2 regions of the Achromobacter veterisilvae genome follow, and region 1 is predicted to be linked to the other one. Evidence: predicted binding sites of a transcription regulator. Region 1 holds the regulator's gene; the other holds the start of a gene.
The links. The regulator HrcA, encoded in region 1, represses chaperone genes, less so after heat shock. The targets are predictions, from matches to a motif close to TTAGCACTCNNNNNNNNNGAGTGCTAA.

Region 2: the regulator HrcA is predicted to act here: its motif matches at 2,316-2,342, upstream of rpoH (RNA polymerase sigma factor RpoH).

Annotation. Positions count from the first base shown of each region.
Region 1 covers NZ_CP148753.1:2,221,601-2,229,370, forward strand. The annotation lists gene WHX56_RS10285 (outer membrane protein assembly factor BamE) at 1-195, opposite strand, end outside; gene fur (ferric iron uptake transcriptional regulator) at 349-768, shown strand; gene recN (DNA repair protein RecN) at 915-2,567, opposite strand; gene WHX56_RS10300 (NAD kinase) at 2,581-3,480, opposite strand; gene hrcA (heat-inducible transcriptional repressor HrcA) at 3,622-4,626, shown strand; gene hemH (ferrochelatase) at 4,672-5,787, shown strand; gene WHX56_RS10315 (hypothetical protein) at 5,777-6,013, shown strand; gene grpE (nucleotide exchange factor GrpE) at 6,138-6,695, shown strand; gene WHX56_RS10325 (thioredoxin family protein) at 6,713-7,114, shown strand; gene dnaK (molecular chaperone DnaK) at 7,195-7,770, shown strand, end outside.
Region 2 covers NZ_CP148753.1:1,241,128-1,248,897, reverse strand. The annotation lists gene cpdA (3',5'-cyclic-AMP phosphodiesterase) at 1-835, shown strand, start outside; gene rpoH (RNA polymerase sigma factor RpoH) at 1,385-2,269, opposite strand; gene WHX56_RS05845 (hypothetical protein) at 2,542-3,231, opposite strand; gene fghA (S-formylglutathione hydrolase) at 3,318-4,184, opposite strand; gene WHX56_RS05835 (hypothetical protein) at 4,419-5,159, shown strand; gene WHX56_RS05830 (glutamate synthase-related protein) at 5,568-7,770, shown strand, end outside.

The DNA.
Region 1 (7,770 bases):
CGCGAAGCGCACCTGCTCGCGGGTCATGCCCGGCTGCAGCAGGGCGACCTGTTCCTGGGTGATCCAGTTTCCTTGCTGGACGGGGGCCTTGTACGGGAAACCCCACTTGTCCCCCGTGCATCCGGCCAGGGCGACGGCCAGGGCGGCGACGGCCAAACCGGTCTTGAGCGAGCGGGAGGGAATTCGTGCAATCATGGACACTACGCGCCCCTATTATTTGGAAGCAGACAAAACCGTTATCATAAAGGTTTCATAAGGATAGTTCCGCGTGGCGGCATGAATTCGGTGAGCCGGCTTGCGGTGCACCCATCCTTGCCCATGCCAACGCGGACGGAGAGCGATTACACCATGAGCGACCAAAGCGAACTGAAGAACATGGGTTTGAAGGCGACGTTCCCGCGCCTGAAAATTCTTGATATTTTCCGGAAATCGGACCAGCGGCACCTCAGCGCCGAAGACGTGTACCGCGCCCTGATCGGCGAAAACGTCGAAATCGGCCTGGCTACCGTATACCGCGTCCTTACCCAGTTCGAACAGGCCGGCATCCTTGCCCGCAGCCAGTTCGACAGCGGCAAGGCGGTGTTCGAACTCAATGACGGGGACCACCACGATCACCTGATCTGCACGAATTGCGGCAAGGTGGTCGAGTTTTCGGACCCGGAGATCGAAAAGCGCCAGCAGAAGATCGCCAAGGATAATTCCTTCGCCCTGGAGAGCCACGCCATGGTGCTGTACGGCATCTGCGGCAGTTGCATGAAAGGACGCTGATCCCCGGGCGTTAGCCCCTCGGCCCGCGGCAGCGCTCGCAGCGGGTCCGTAAGATCCAAAGCCCCTTCCATTAGAAGGGGCTTTTTTTGTTGCGCGAGCGGTATCGGGTGTCGGGCACTCGTATCCCCCGCCCCCTGGGCCGAGCGCTATCTTTCGAAGCCTTGCAGCATTTCGCGCGCATGTTCGCGCGTGGTGGCGGTGAGCTTGATGCCGCCCAGCATCCGGGCGATTTCCTCGACGCGGGCCTGGGCATCCAGTTCTTCGATGCTGGAGCGCGTGGTGCCCCGCGATTCGGCCTTGCTGACCAGGAACTGGTTGTTGGCGCAGGCCGCGACCTGGGGCAGGTGGGTCACGCACAGCACCTGGTGGCGTTCGCCGAGTTCGCGCAGCAGCTTGCCCACGACCTCGGCCACCGCGCCGCCCACGCCGCTGTCGACTTCGTCGAAGATCAGGGTGGGCACGCGCGCGGCGCGGCTGGCGATGACGGACAGCGCCAGCGAGATCCGCGACAGTTCGCCGCCCGAGGCCACCTTGGCCAGCGGGCGCGGCGTCGTGCCGGCATGGCCGGCCACCAGGAATTCCACCTGTTCGTTGCCATGGGCGGACGGCGCCGAGGCGCCGAGCACGGGCTCGAACTTGCCGCCCTGCATGGCCAGCGTCTGCATCGCCTGGGTGACCAGCTTGCCCAGGTCCTTGGCGGTCTTGCGGCGCGCCGCCGTGAGTTTCGCGGCGGCCGCGTCGTATTGCGCCTGCGCGGCCAGCGCCTGGGCGCGCAGCGCCTCGACGTCGCCCGCGGCCTGTAGCGCGGAGAGCTGGGCGTGCAGCGTTTCGCGCAGTTCGCACAGGGCGTCGGGGTCGACGCGGAACTTCCGGGCGGTCTCGAACACCAGGCTCAGCCGGATTTCCACGGTGTCCAGCCGCTGCGGGTCGAGCTCGACGCGGCTGACGTAGTTGTTCAGGTCGGACACGGCCTCGGTGATCGCGATGCGCGCGGATTCCAGTTCTTCGTACACGCCCCGCAGTTCGGGGTCGCGGCGCAGCATGTGCTGGATTTGATTGTCGGCCTGGGCGAGGCGGTGGTGCGCGGAGTCGCCTTCCCCGTCCAGCGCTTCCAGGATCCGCGTGGCGCCTTCCAGCAGGGATTGCGCGTGCGACAGGCGCGTGTGCTCGGACTGCAGCGATTCCCATTCGTCGGGGCCCAGGGCCAGTTGGTCCAGTTCGTCGACCTGCCATTGCAGGCGGTCGCGTTCGGTGGCCAGGCTTTCGGCGTCCTTTTCGGCGGATTCGAGCTGGCGCGCCAGCGCGCGCCACTGCTTCCAGGCCTGGCCGACCGCGTGCCGCAGTTCGCCATGGCCGCCATGGGCGTCCAGGAGGTCGCGCTGCGCGTCGGGGCGCATCAGGCTTTGGTGCGCGTGCTGGCCGTGGATGTCGACCAGGCTGTCGCCCAGCTCGCGCAATTGCGCGACGGTGGCGGGCGTGCCGTTGATGTAGGCGCGGCTGCGGCCCTGCGCGTCGATGACGCGGCGCAGGGACAGCTCGGCGTCGGCGTCGATCTCGCGTTCTTCCAGCCAGGCATGCAGCGCCTTGGGCGTGTCGAAGACGGCGGTGATGTCGGCGCGCGCCGCGCCTTCGCGCAGCATGCTGGCGTCGCCCCGTTCGCCGAGCGCCAGCGCCAGCGCGTCCACCAGGATGGATTTGCCCGCGCCGGTCTCGCCGGAGAAGACGGTGAAGCCGGGACCGAAATGGATCTCGGTCTGCTCGACGATGACGAAGTCGCGGATATGCAGGGTGCGCAGCATGTCGGGGCGCTTACTACTCTACGTTGTCGGTGGCCTGGGGCATCAGATTCCAATGCAGCTTGCGGCGCAGGGTGGAGAAGAAACTGTAGCCTTCGGGGTGCACGAAGCGGATGGCATAGGGCGCGCGCTGCACGACGATGCGGTCTCCCGGCTGCAGGTCGGACCAGGTCTGCATGTCGAAATGCACGCTGGCGCCGACTTCCACGCGGCCCATGGCCGTCAGCGTCATGTTGAGCACGCCCGTGTCGGGGATCACGATGGGGCGGTTGGACAGCGTCTGCGGCGCCACGGGCACCAGCACCATGGCGTTCATGCCCGGGTGCAGGATGGGGCCGTTGGCCGACAGCGCGTAGGCGGTGGAGCCGGTAGGGGTGGCGATGATGAGGCCGTCGGCGCGCTGCGTGTACATGAAGGCGCCGTCCAGTTCGACCCGCACTTCGATCATGCCGCCGCGCCCCGCGCGGTTCAGGACCACGTCGTTCAGGGCGGTGGCGGAATACATCTTCTGGTCGCCGCGCCACACGCTGCCTTCGAGCAGCGTGCGTTCTTCGATCTGGAAGCTGCCTTCGAGCACGCGCGCCAGCGCGCCATGCGCGTCCTGCAGCGCGATGTCGGTGATGAAGCCCAGGCGCCCGTGGTTGATGCCGATCAGCGGCACGCCATAGGGCGCCAGGTGGCGGCCCGCGCCCAGCACGGTGCCGTCGCCGCCCATCACGACGGCCAGCGACGCGGTCTTGCCGATTTCCTCCAGCGTGGCGACGGGGTATTCGGTCAGCCCGGTATTGCGCGCCGTGTCCGCATCGATGAGCACGTGCCGGCCCGCCTGCGCCAGCGCGTGGGCAAGTGCTCTCAGCGGTGTATCCAGGCCGGTGTCCTGGTATCTGCCGATCAGGGCGACGGTAGGAAAGTGCATGGCTGCTTGCGAATCCAAAAAAGGCGGGCCCGAGGCCGAAACCCGCCCGGAACGGGCCGTTTAGCCGATTATATGGGGCCGCATATCGGCTTGCGGGACAAAAATCGCCTCAATCGGAAAAGTTTCCCTAAAATACCTGTTATGGATGACCGTGCACGCGCACTACTGAAAGCGTTGATCGAACGCTATATCGCCGATGGGCAGCCAGTCGGCTCGCGGACGCTATCGAAAGTCTTCGACTTGTCCCCGGCCACGATCCGCAATGTGATGGCGGACCTGGAAGAACTGGGCCTGATACACAGTCCGCACACCTCCGCCGGCCGCGTTCCCACGCCGCGGGGCTACCGCATGTTCGTCGATTCCCTGCTGGCGGTGCAGTCCTACCAGCTTGAGCCCCACAACATGGGCGAGATGCTGGCGGCGGCCGAGCCCACCCGGGCCGTCAACGCCGCGGCGGCGCTGTTGTCCAACCTGACCCAGTTCGCCGGGGTGGTGCTGACGCCCAAGCGCGCGCAGGTGTTCCGCCAGATCGAATTCATCCGCCTGTCCGACAAGCGGGTGCTGCTCATCATCGTCACGCCCGACGGCGACGTCCAGAACCGCATTCTTTTCGTCCAGCGCGACTACGCCGAGACGGAATTGCTGGAAGCCGGCAATTTCTTCAACATGCACTTCGCCGGCAAGTCCTTCAACGTCGTGCGGCAAACCCTGTCCACCGAACTGGCCCAGTTGCGGGAAGATATTTCCCGCCTGATGCAGGCGGCCGTCGAGGCCAGCGCGGAAGCGGCCGAGGACGGCGACGCCATGGTGATTTCCGGAGAGCGCAAGCTTCTGGACGTGACCGACATCGCGTCCGACATGGACCGCCTGCGCAAGATGTTCTCGCTGTTCGAGAAAAAGACCGATTTGCTGCAACTGCTGGACGTCTCCAGCCGCGCCCAGGGCGTGCAGATCTACATCGGCGGCGATTCGCAGCTAGTCCCGATGGAGGAAGTCTCCGTCATCACCGCGCCCTACGGCGTGGACGGCAAGGTGGTGGGCACGCTGGGCGTGATCGGTCCGACGCGCATGGCGTACGAGCGCGTGATCCCCATCGTGGACATCACGGCGCGCCTGCTGTCCAACGCCCTCAGCCACAACCAGTAGGTCCATTCAAAGCGACATCCTCCTGTTGGAGGAAGGGGAGTTTTTGTGTTTCTTCGCCTGTTCAAGTACTTGTGGCCTGAACGGTACCTGCCCGAGCCCGAGCAGGACGACCCCTTCGACGAAGATCCGCCGCCGCGCGGGTCCGGCAAGACCGGCGTGCTGCTGGTGAACCTGGGCACGCCGGACACGCCGGGCAAGCAGGACATACGCAAGTACCTGGGTGAATTCCTGTCCGATCCCCGGGTGATCGAGATCCCCCGCTACCTGTGGAAGCCGATCCTGCACGGACTGGTCCTGACGATGCGGCCCAGGAAACTGGAGCCGCGCTACGCCGGCGTCTGGATGAAGGAAGGCTCGCCGCTGATGGTGTACAGCCAGCGCCAGGCCGACGGCGTGCGCGCCGCGCTGCGGGAGGCCGGCATCGACGCCGTGGTCGAACTGGGCATGCGCTACGGCAATCCGTCGATCCCCGACGCCATCGCGAGCCTGCGCCGGCAAGGCTGTGAACGCATCCTGACGGTGCCGCTCTATCCCCAGTACGCCGCCAGCACCACCGCCACGGTGGTGGACGCGGTGACCCGCCACGCGGCCCGCCTGCGCGACCAGCCCGAACTGCGCTTCATCAAGCGCTTCCATGAAGAGCCCGCCTACCTGGACGCGCTGGCGGGCCGCATCGAGCGCTACTGGCAGGAGCACGGCAAGCCGCAGAAACTGGTCATGAGCTTCCATGGCCTGCCGCGGTATTCGATCGAACTGGGCGATCCGTACTACCGCGATTGCATGGATACGGCGCGGCTTTTGTCGCAGCGCCTGTCGTTGCCGCGCGAGCAGATCGAAGTGACCTTCCAGAGCCGTTTCGGCACCGCCCGCTGGCTGGAGCCCTATACCGAGCCCACCTTGAAGGTGCTGGCGGCGGCAGGCACGACGGAGGTCGATGTGGTGTGCCCGGGTTTTGTGGCAGACTGTCTGGAAACCCTGGAAGAGATCAGCCTGGAATGCCGCGACGCCTTCATCGGGGCGGGCGGCCGGCAGTTCCGCTACATTCCGGCGATCAACGACGATCCGGCCTGGATCGCAGGGCTGGCCGGCCTGGTGGAACGGCACTTGCAGGGATGGCCCACGCACATCACGGACTTGAAGGAGAAGGCGCATGCACCATGATCCCAAGACTGGCAAGGTAGTAAAAAAGGGGACGGTAAGCACTCCCGTGCATGAGGATCAGGTCGAGCACGAACTCGACGAGGCGCTTGCCGAGACCTTTCCGGCCAGCGATCCCATCGCGATTAACCCTGAACCGGAAGACGACGACGAGCGCATGGACCGCGCCTTGAAGGAAAGCTTTCCGGCCAGCGATCCGGCCGCCCCCGCGCAACCCAAGAAGAAGTAGGCGGCCGGGCCGGCGGGCGCACCCCCTGGGGGCCTCCAGGGAATATTTCGCTTTCCCGGGCTTGAAATAGGGGTATTGGCCCCCATTCATGTCTGCGAAAGCCATTCTTTTTGGAGGATTCCCCATGACGGCACCGAACGAGCCTGTAGATCAGACGCCCGAGACCGGCGGCAACGCCGGCGCGGCCCCCGCCGCCGAGGACGCCGCGCAGGCCGAGCTGAACGAGTTGCGCGCCCAGCTTGACGCTGCCCAGGCGACCGTCAACGAACAGCATGATCAACTGTTGCGGGCCCATGCCGAAGCCGACAACGTGCGCCGCCGCGCCCAGGAAGACGTGTCCAAGGCCCGCAAATTCGGCATCGAGTCGTTCGCCGAAAGCCTGGTGCCCGTGAAGGACAGCCTGGAGGCGGCCCTGGCGCAGCCCGACCAGACCGTGGAAACGCTGCGCGAAGGCGTGGAAGTGACCCTGAAGCAGCTCACCGCCGCCTTCGAGCGCAACCTGCTCAAGGAAATCGCGCCGGCCCAGGGCGACAAGTTCGATCCCCACCTGCACCAGGCCATTTCGTCCGTCCCGGCCGAACAGCCTGCCAATACCGTGCTGCAACTGCTGCAGAAGGGCTATGCCATCGCCGACCGCACGCTGCGTCCGGCACTGGTGGTGGTGTCCGCCGGCCAGAGCTGAATCCGGCCCTTCGCGCCATGAGCGACCCCCGTTTCGATCCCTCGCAGGTATTCCAGGCGTTCGGCATGCGCCATGTCGATTCCCAGGGTTTCGACGCGGCCGTGGTCCAGGCGCCCGGGGCCGACCTGCGCTGCGTGTTCCTTTGGGGGCAGGATTGCTATAACTGCAATCTCTTCAAGCAGGCGGCCCTGATGCACCGCGAGGCGCTGCTGGAACTGGGCCTGACCTGGTTCGAGGCGGACGTCTACGCCGACGAGCCCCTCGGACGGCGCTTCTCGCTTCATGGCGTCCCCACTTTTGTACTGTACCGGTCCGGGAAGCGGCTGGGCCGTATCACGGGCTGGCCCGGGCTGCCCCAGTTCACGGCCGCGGTCCGGCACCAGCAGGAAATTGCCGAAAATTCCGGCCAGGCGTCTTGAAAAACCCTGCCCACAGCCCCAGTTATGGGGGGACAGGAAATTTCTCTCCAATTTCATAGATTTATTCAAGGTAACCCACCATGAGCAAAATTATCGGCATTGACCTGGGCACGACCAACAGCTGCGTGGCTGTCATGGACGGTGGGCAGGTCAAGATCATCGAAAACGCGGAAGGCGCCCGCACCACCCCCTCCATCGTCGCCTACATGGACGACGGCGAGACCCTGGTCGGCGCGCCCGCCAAGCGCCAGGCCGTGACCAACCCGCGCAACACCCTGTACGCGGTGAAGCGCCTGATCGGCCGCAAGTTCGAAGAAAAGGCGGTGCAGAAGGACATCAACCTGATGCCCTACGCCATCGTCAAGGCCGACAACGGCGACGCCTGGGTGGAAGTGCGCGGCAAGAAGATGGCGCCTCCCCAAGTGTCGGCCGACGTGCTGCGCAAGATGAAGAAGACCGCCGAGGACTACCTGGGCGAAGAAGTGACCGAGGCCGTCATCACCGTGCCCGCCTACTTCAACGACAGCCAGCGCCAGGCCACCAAGGACGCCGGCCGCATCGCGGGCCTGGAAGTCAAGCGCATCATCAACGAACCCACCGCCGCGGCGCTGGCGTTCGGCCTGGACAAGACCGAGAAGGGCGACCGCAAGATCGCC
Region 2 (7,770 bases), 980 kb from region 1:
CCGCATCCATTCACTGACCCGGCGCGACGACGCGCCCGCCATGCTGGTCCAGGTGACGGACAGCCATCTGTTCGGCGAAGCCGGCACCTCGATGCTGGGCGTCGATACCGACGCCAGCCTGCGCGCCGTGCTGCGCCAGATCGAGGCCGACGGCCGCCATCCCGACCTGCTGCTGGCCACGGGCGACCTGTCCCAGGACGGCGAGGCGGCGGCCTACCGGCGCTTCGCCGCCATCCTGGCCGAGGCGCCCGCGCTGGACCGCGCCTGCGTGCGCTGCCTGCCGGGCAACCACGACCTGCCGGCCGTGATGCGCCAGGAATTGGCGGAATGGTCGGTCCCGGTGGCCGACGTGGGCGCCTGGCGCGTCGTCACGCTGGACACCACGGTGCCGGGTTCCAACGCGGGCCATCTGCCCGACGCCCAGCTCGACATGCTGGAAGCGGCGCTGGCCGAGGCGCCCGGCCGCCACACCCTGGTGGCGATGCATCACAACCCCATGCAGATCGACAGCCACTGGCACGACACGATGATGATCGACAACCCCCAGGCGCTGTTCAAACTGCTGGCGCGCTGGCCGCAGGTCCGCGTGCTGCTGTGGGGTCACGTGCACCACGAGTTCGACCGCCGCCGCCACAACCTGCGCATGCTGGCCACGCCGTCGACCTGCTTCCAGTTCAGCATCCGGGACGGCAAGCACGTGGTGGACAACATGGCGCCCGGCTACCGCTGGATCAAGCTGTACCAGGACGGGTCGATGGCGACGGGCGTTCGGCGCGTGCAGGACGCGCTGTGGCACACGGCCCTGGCCGCGCCGGACAAGGCGCGGGCGGCGTAGGTCGTTCCAAGATGGGCCAGCCCCCGCGGGGGACAGCAAGCGCGCGAAGCTTGCGCGGCGTGGGAGTTCACCACAGCCTCCGCAAGAATAGCCGCGCCGCCGCCGGGCCGCCCCAAGGCGGCGCAGCCCCCTCGGGGGGCAGCAAGCACGCGAAGCGTGGGCAGCGTGAGGGTCCACCACAGCCTTCGCAAAAATGGCCGGCCCGCCGCCGGGCCGCCCCAAGGCGGGCCAGCCCCCGTGGGGGGCAGCAAGCAAGCGAAGCTTGTGCAGCGTGGGGGCCCAAATAAAAAACGGGGCACCGATATGCATGGTGCCCCGCAAACATCCGTCTCATAGGGGAGGGGAAAGAGGAGAAGCCGAGACGGACGATAAGACTACCAACCGAAGTTCGCGGTCTACATGAAGTTAGGCGGCGCGATCCCCATTAAGTTTCTGGCGCGGTGCAAAATTTCCGGATGAATTTGTATCAAATTATGCAAGCCGCCTAGCCGGGCCGCCAAAAAACGAAAGGGCCGCGGAAGCGGCCCTTTGCATGAACGACGCGGTGTCTTAGGCCGCGAGGTTGCCCCGCATCTTCTTCAGGGCGGCGGCCTCGATCTGGCGGATGCGTTCGGCCGAGACGCCGAATTCCTGCGCCAGTTCGTGCAGCGTGGCGCCGCCGTCGTCCTGCAGCCAGCGCGCTTCGACGATACGGCGCGAACGGGGGTCCAGCGCCTCCAGCGCGTCGCTCAGGCCGCTGCCTTGCAGTTGGTCGCGCGCGGCGCGTTCCAGCACCCGCGTGGGTTCCTGGCGACCTTCGTCGGACAGGTAGGCGATGGGCGCGTAGCTGTCATCGTCGTCGTCCTGGTTTTCCAGCGACATGTCGCGGCCGGACAGGCGGACTTCCATTTCGCTCACGTCTTCGCGGCGCACGTTCAGTTCGCGCGCGATGTGGTCGACCTGGTCGGGATCCAGCGTCTGGCCGTCGGGGCGCATGCTGCGCAGATTGAAGAACAGCTTGCGCTGGGCCTTGGTGGTCGCGACTTTCACCAGGCGCCAGTTGCGGATGATGTATTCGTGAATTTCCGCCTTGATCCAGTGCACGGCGAACGACACCAGGCGCACGCCGCGTTCGGGATCGAAGCGCTTCACGGCCTTCATCAGGCCGACATTGCCTTCCTGGATGAGGTCGGCGTGGGGCAAGCCGTAGCCCAGGTACTGCCGGGCCACCGACACCACCAGCCGCAGGTGCGACAGGATCAGCTCCCGCGCGGCGCCCAGGTCTTCCTGGTCGCGCAGGCGGCGGCCGAGCTCGGTTTCACGTTCCGCCGACAGGACCGGCAGGCGGTTCACCGCGGAAATGTATGCGTCGATCGTGCCGAGTGCGCCCGGATTGGCAATGGCCAACGCCAGGGCGTTGCCGGAAGCGGCCAACGAGGTACTGGGTTGTTTCATAGCGGGAGTCTCCGGAAGGCGAAGGGGTAACGACATGGATTCGATGTTAGCACTCTAGTAATGGGAGTGCTAATTCGACTATTGCGGCGCGTCAAAGTTTCCTTCCGCATAGCTCGTCCCCATTTATTTTCAACAAGCCCGAACAGCGGGCGCGACATCAGGGCAGCAAATTTTCGCCAGAATGGCCGCGCCGCCGCCGGGCCGCCCCAAGGCGGCGCAGCCCCCGCGGGGGGCAGCAAGCCCGCGCAGCGGGCGCGGCGTGGGGGCTTTCCCTACCAGCCCAGGCGTTTCAAGCCCTCGGCGGTGGCCTCTCCGTCCGGCCGGACGAACAGCGCGCCCCGGGGATCCATGTAAACCTGGTAGCGGGCGCCGTCGAACAAAGGCATATAGGCGCCGCTGCCGAATTGGACATCGACGAAGGGGAACCAGTTCGGAAAATTCTTCTTCAGCGAGGCCAGGTCCGGGGCGGGCCAGTCGTCCAGCGCATGGACCGAGCGCGTGGCCGTGGCCTCGCGGGCCGCATCGCTGTACCGGCCGGACAGCCGCTCCAGGCGGTACAGCGGCGGCGCGCCCGCCATCAGCGCCGGCACCTTCCAGCGGACGACCCGCGCGTCGATCTGCCATTGGTCGCCATACAGCACGTACTGCCGGGTCCCGCTGCCCGGAGCGCTGGCGTCGACCTGGAACTGGCCCTCGGCCAGTTGCCGGATTTCGATACGGGCGACGGACTCGTCGGCGGTCAGGCGGAAGAACTGCACCAGCGACAGGGCCAGCAGGCCGGACACGCCCCCCAGCAATACCAGCATCAGCCCGAACAGGCGGCGCACCGGCCGGAACTGGAATATCTTGCGGCCGCGTTCGTCGCGCGGGCCGCCCCGGCCCAGCAGCATGACGATTCCCGGCAACAGGACGACGATGGCGCCCAGCAGTATCCAGACAAAGGGAGCGATTCCGTTGATCAAGTCAGGCGTTCCTTTCTAAGAACACGCCGCGGGCGGCGGCCGGGCCGGGCCCCGGGCGCGGCGGGCCCGCCAGTATAGAAGCGCCCTCAGGCCGCCGGTTTTCCAAGCCGCTCGACGTGAAACCGGATGTGATCCTCGATGAAGGTCGAGATGAAGTAGTAGCCATGGTCGTAGCCTCCGTGGCGGCGCAGGGTCAGCGGCTGGTCCGCGGCGGCGCAGGCGGCCTCGAATACCTCGGGATACAACTGTTCCGCCAGGAACTGGTCCGACTCCCCCTGGTCGATCAGGATGCCGCCGGGGAACGGGCGCCGGGCCTGGCGCATCAGCGCCGACGCGTCATAGGCGGCCCAGTCGTCGACGTCGGCGCCCAGGTAGGCGCCGAACGCCTTTTTGCCCCACGGACACTGGCTGGGCGCGGCGATGGGCGCGAACGCCGACACCGAACGGAACTTGCCGGGATTGCGCAGCGCCAGCACCAGGGCGCCGTGGCCGCCCATGGAATGGCCGAAGATGCCCGTGCGCGACGCGTCGCCCGGCAGGGCGCCGCCCGTGACGATGCCGTGCAATTCCTGGGTCACGTAGCTGTACATGCGGTAGTGGGCCAGCCAGGCGGGCGTGGTGGCGTCGACGTAGAACCCCGCGCCGGTGCCCAGGTCCCAGCTTTCGTCCTCGCCCGGCACGTTGGCGCCGCGGGGGCTGGTGTCCGGGGCGACCAGCATGACGCCGAGTTCCGCGGCCAGGCGCTGGGCGCCAGCCTTGATCATGAAGGTTTCTTCCGTGCAGGTCAGCCCCGCCAGGTAGACCAGCACGGGAACCGGTCCCTGTTCGGCTTGCGGCGGGACGTAAACGGAGAACCGCATGGGCAGGCCGATCTCCGCGGACTCGTGGCGATAGTAGCGCTGCCAGCCGCCAAAGCAGCGATGCTGCGAAATGAGCTCCAGGGCCGCGGCCATAGGTCTTCTCCAGTCGTGAGGGGTAAAAAAAACGCCGGCGGGTTAGGGTATATCCACGGTACGACGTTCCGTCGCCAAATGTTAACCTGCGCTTTCTCGGGTACGGACAGCGAAAAAAATGACAGTTCCTTGCCCATATCGTGATCACGGGACTTGACCAGCGCCTACCGTGGCACTATTTATATACCGTGAGAGAAGACAAACCGTTCTTCCGGATACGCAAGTCCTGACACTATGGCCCGTCTGCCCCGTCTGTACGCCCCTGGGCTGCCCCAACTGGTGCAGGCCAACTTCATCCAGCCGCTGGCCGCGCCGTCGCAACCCGCGCCGGCCGACATCCTGAATCAACTGGCCACCTGGCTGGGCGAATCCGCCCAACGCCATCGCGTCTCGGTTCACGGCTGGCTGCTTGCCAACGACCGCATCCTGCTGCTGGCCACGCCGGCGGACGAAGAAGGCTTGCCGCGGCTGATGCAGACGCTGGGCCGCAACCTGGCGGCGCGGCTGCGCGGCGGCCGGGTCTTCGCGGGGCGCTACCGTTCCGCCTTGCTGGAGCCGGGCGCCTGGGTGCTGCCGGCCCTGGTCTGGCTGGAAACCTACCCCGTGCGCAGCGGCGCCTCGCAGGATCCCGATTCCTGGCCCTGGTCCTCCGCCGCCAGCCACACCGGCAACACCACCGCGGCGCCGGCGCAATGGCAATCCGACCACGCCGATTACTGGGCCTGCGGCAACACCCCGTTCGACCGCCAGGCCAACTACCGCAAGCGGCTGCAGGACGGCCTGTCGCGCGAGGAAAGCCAGCGCATCGACCAGGCGGTTTCCGGCCAATGGGCGCTGGGCGGCCCCAGCTTCATCGCCAGCCTGGCCCATACCGCCAGCCGGCGCGTCGCTCCCGGCCAGCGCGGACGCCCCCGCAAGAAACCCGCCGCCCCGGCGCCGGCGGACGCCGAGCCTTCCTCCACCCCCAATTCCTGATTCCGGGCCCGCCCTGGCGGCGGACCCAGCCAGTTGCGCGCGCAACCCGTGAGGGCGGCGCGCGTCTGCACGCGTGGCCGTGGCATCGCCCAGGACACGCGCCGGCATTGGCATACGCGCAACACTGAGACCCGTTCCAATCCCATCCGGAATTGAGGAAAAACAAGGGACGCATTACCGGAAAAACGGGGATCCAACGACGCCGGCCGCACCCCCTTGGTGCATACCCCCTTGCCCAGCCCTTGGCGGCGCGGCCCTTGATACGTCCCTCTATAAAACCTCTATGGCAAAACTCTAATATAAATGGGGACAAACCCTGTTTATTCCTGTTGCACCCTACTCATGACGGGGGTATTGTCCGTCTCCTGCACTGCAACATTACGACGCAGGCCCACTGCGGAGCGCGCCATGCCCCAAAACACCCAGATCGAATCCTGTCCCCCGCCCAAGGCGGCCCCCATCGACGCCAGCCGCATCGGCTTGCCGCCGGCCCAGGGTCTGTACCATCCCAAGAACGAGCATGACGCCTGCGGCGTCGGCTTCGTCGCGCACATCAAGGGCAAGAAAAGCCACGCCATCATCCAGCAGGGCCTGAAGATCCTGGAAAACCTGGACCACCGCGGCGCGGTCGGCGCGGACAAGCTGATGGGCGACGGCGCCGGCATCCTGATCCAGATTCCCGACACTCTCTACCGCGACGAACTCAGCCACCAGGGCATCATCCTGCCGCCTCCCGGCGAGTACGGCGTGGCCATGGTGTTCCTGCCCAAGGAAACCGCGTCGCGCCTGGCCTGCGAACAGGAACTGGAGCGCTCCGTGCGCGCCGAAGGCCAGGTGGTGCTGGGCTGGCGCGATGTGCCCGTGGACGTCGACATGCCCATGTCGCCCACCGTGCGCGCGTGCGAACCCGTGATCCGCCAGTTGTTCATCGGCCGCGGCGCCGACGTGATGGTGCCCGACGCGCTGGAGCGCAAGCTGTACGTGATCCGCAAGACCGCCAGCCACGCCATCCAGAACATGCACCTGGCGCACGGCAAGGAATACTTCGTGCCCTCGGCCTCGGTTCGCACCGTGGTCTACAAGGGCCTGCTGCTGGCCGACCAGGTCGGCCGCTACTACCGCGACCTGGCCGATACGCGCACGGTGTCCGCCCTGGCGCTGGTGCACCAGCGCTTCTCGACCAACACCTTCCCGGCGTGGCCGCTGGCCCACCCGTACCGCATGATCGCCCACAACGGCGAAATCAACACGGTCAAGGGCAACTTCAACTGGCTGCGCGCCCGCGAAGGCATGATGCAGTCCGCCGTGCTGGGCGACGACCTGAAGAAGCTGTACCCCATCGTCTACGAAGGCCAGTCCGACACCGCCACGTTCGACAACTGCCTGGAACTGCTGGTGAATTCGGGCTATTCGCTGGCCCACGCCATGATGATGATGATCCCGGAAGCCTGGGAGCAGCACACGCAGATGGACGAAAGCCGCCGCGCTTTCTACGAATACCACGCCGCCATGATGGAGCCGTGGGACGGCCCCGCCGCGGTCGCGTTCACCGACGGCCGCCAGATCGGCGCCACGCTGGACCGCAACGGCCTGCGCCCGGCCCGCTACCTGGTCACCGATGACGACATGGTCATCCTGGCCTCCGAAGCCGGCACGCTGTCCATCCCCGAGAACCGCATCGTCAAGAAGTGGCGCCTGCAGCCGGGCAAGATGTTCCTGATCGACCTGGAACAGGGCCGCATCATCGACGACGCCGAGATCAAGCTGCAACTGGCCAACAGCCGCCCCTACCGCCAGTGGATCGAGCGCCTGCAGATCAAGCTGGAATCGCTTCCGGCCCCGCGCCAGGCGCCCGCGGCCACGCAGTCGTCCGTTTCGCTGCTGGACCGCCAGCAGGCCTTCGGCTGGACCCAGGAAGACTACAAGTTCATCCTCGAACCCATGGCCGCGAGCGGCGAGGAAGTGATCGGCTCGATGGGCAACGACGCCCCGCTGGCCGTGCTGTCCGACCGCGCCAAGCCGTTCTACAACTACTTCCGCCAGTTGTTCGCGCAGGTCACGAACCCGCCGATAGACCCCATCCGCGAGCAGATGGTGATGTCGCTGGTGTCGTTCATCGGCCCCAAGCCCAACCTGCTGGACATCAATAACGTCAACCCGCCGCTGCGCCTGGAAGTGACCCAGCCGGTGCTGGACTTCGCCGCCATGGCGCAGATCCGCGACATCGAGCAGGTGACCGGCAAGAAGTTCCGCAGCTTCGAACTGGACATCACGTACCCCGCCGCCTGGGGCCCCGAGGGCATCGAAGCCCGCGTGGCCGCGCTGTGCGCGCGCGCCGTCGACGCGGTGCGCAGCGGCTACAACATCCTGATCGTGTCCGACCGCCTGGTCGACAGCGAGCGCGTGGCCATCCCCGCCCTGCTGGCGACTTCCGCCGTCCACCAGCACCTGATCCGCGCCGGCCTGCGCACCAACACCGGCCTGGTCGTGGAGACCGGCTCGGCGCGCGAAGTGCACCACTTCGCGCTCCTGGGCGGCTACGGCGCCGAAGCCATCCACCCCTACCTGGCGCTGGAATCGCTGGGCAAGATGAACGACCCCGAAAAGGCGG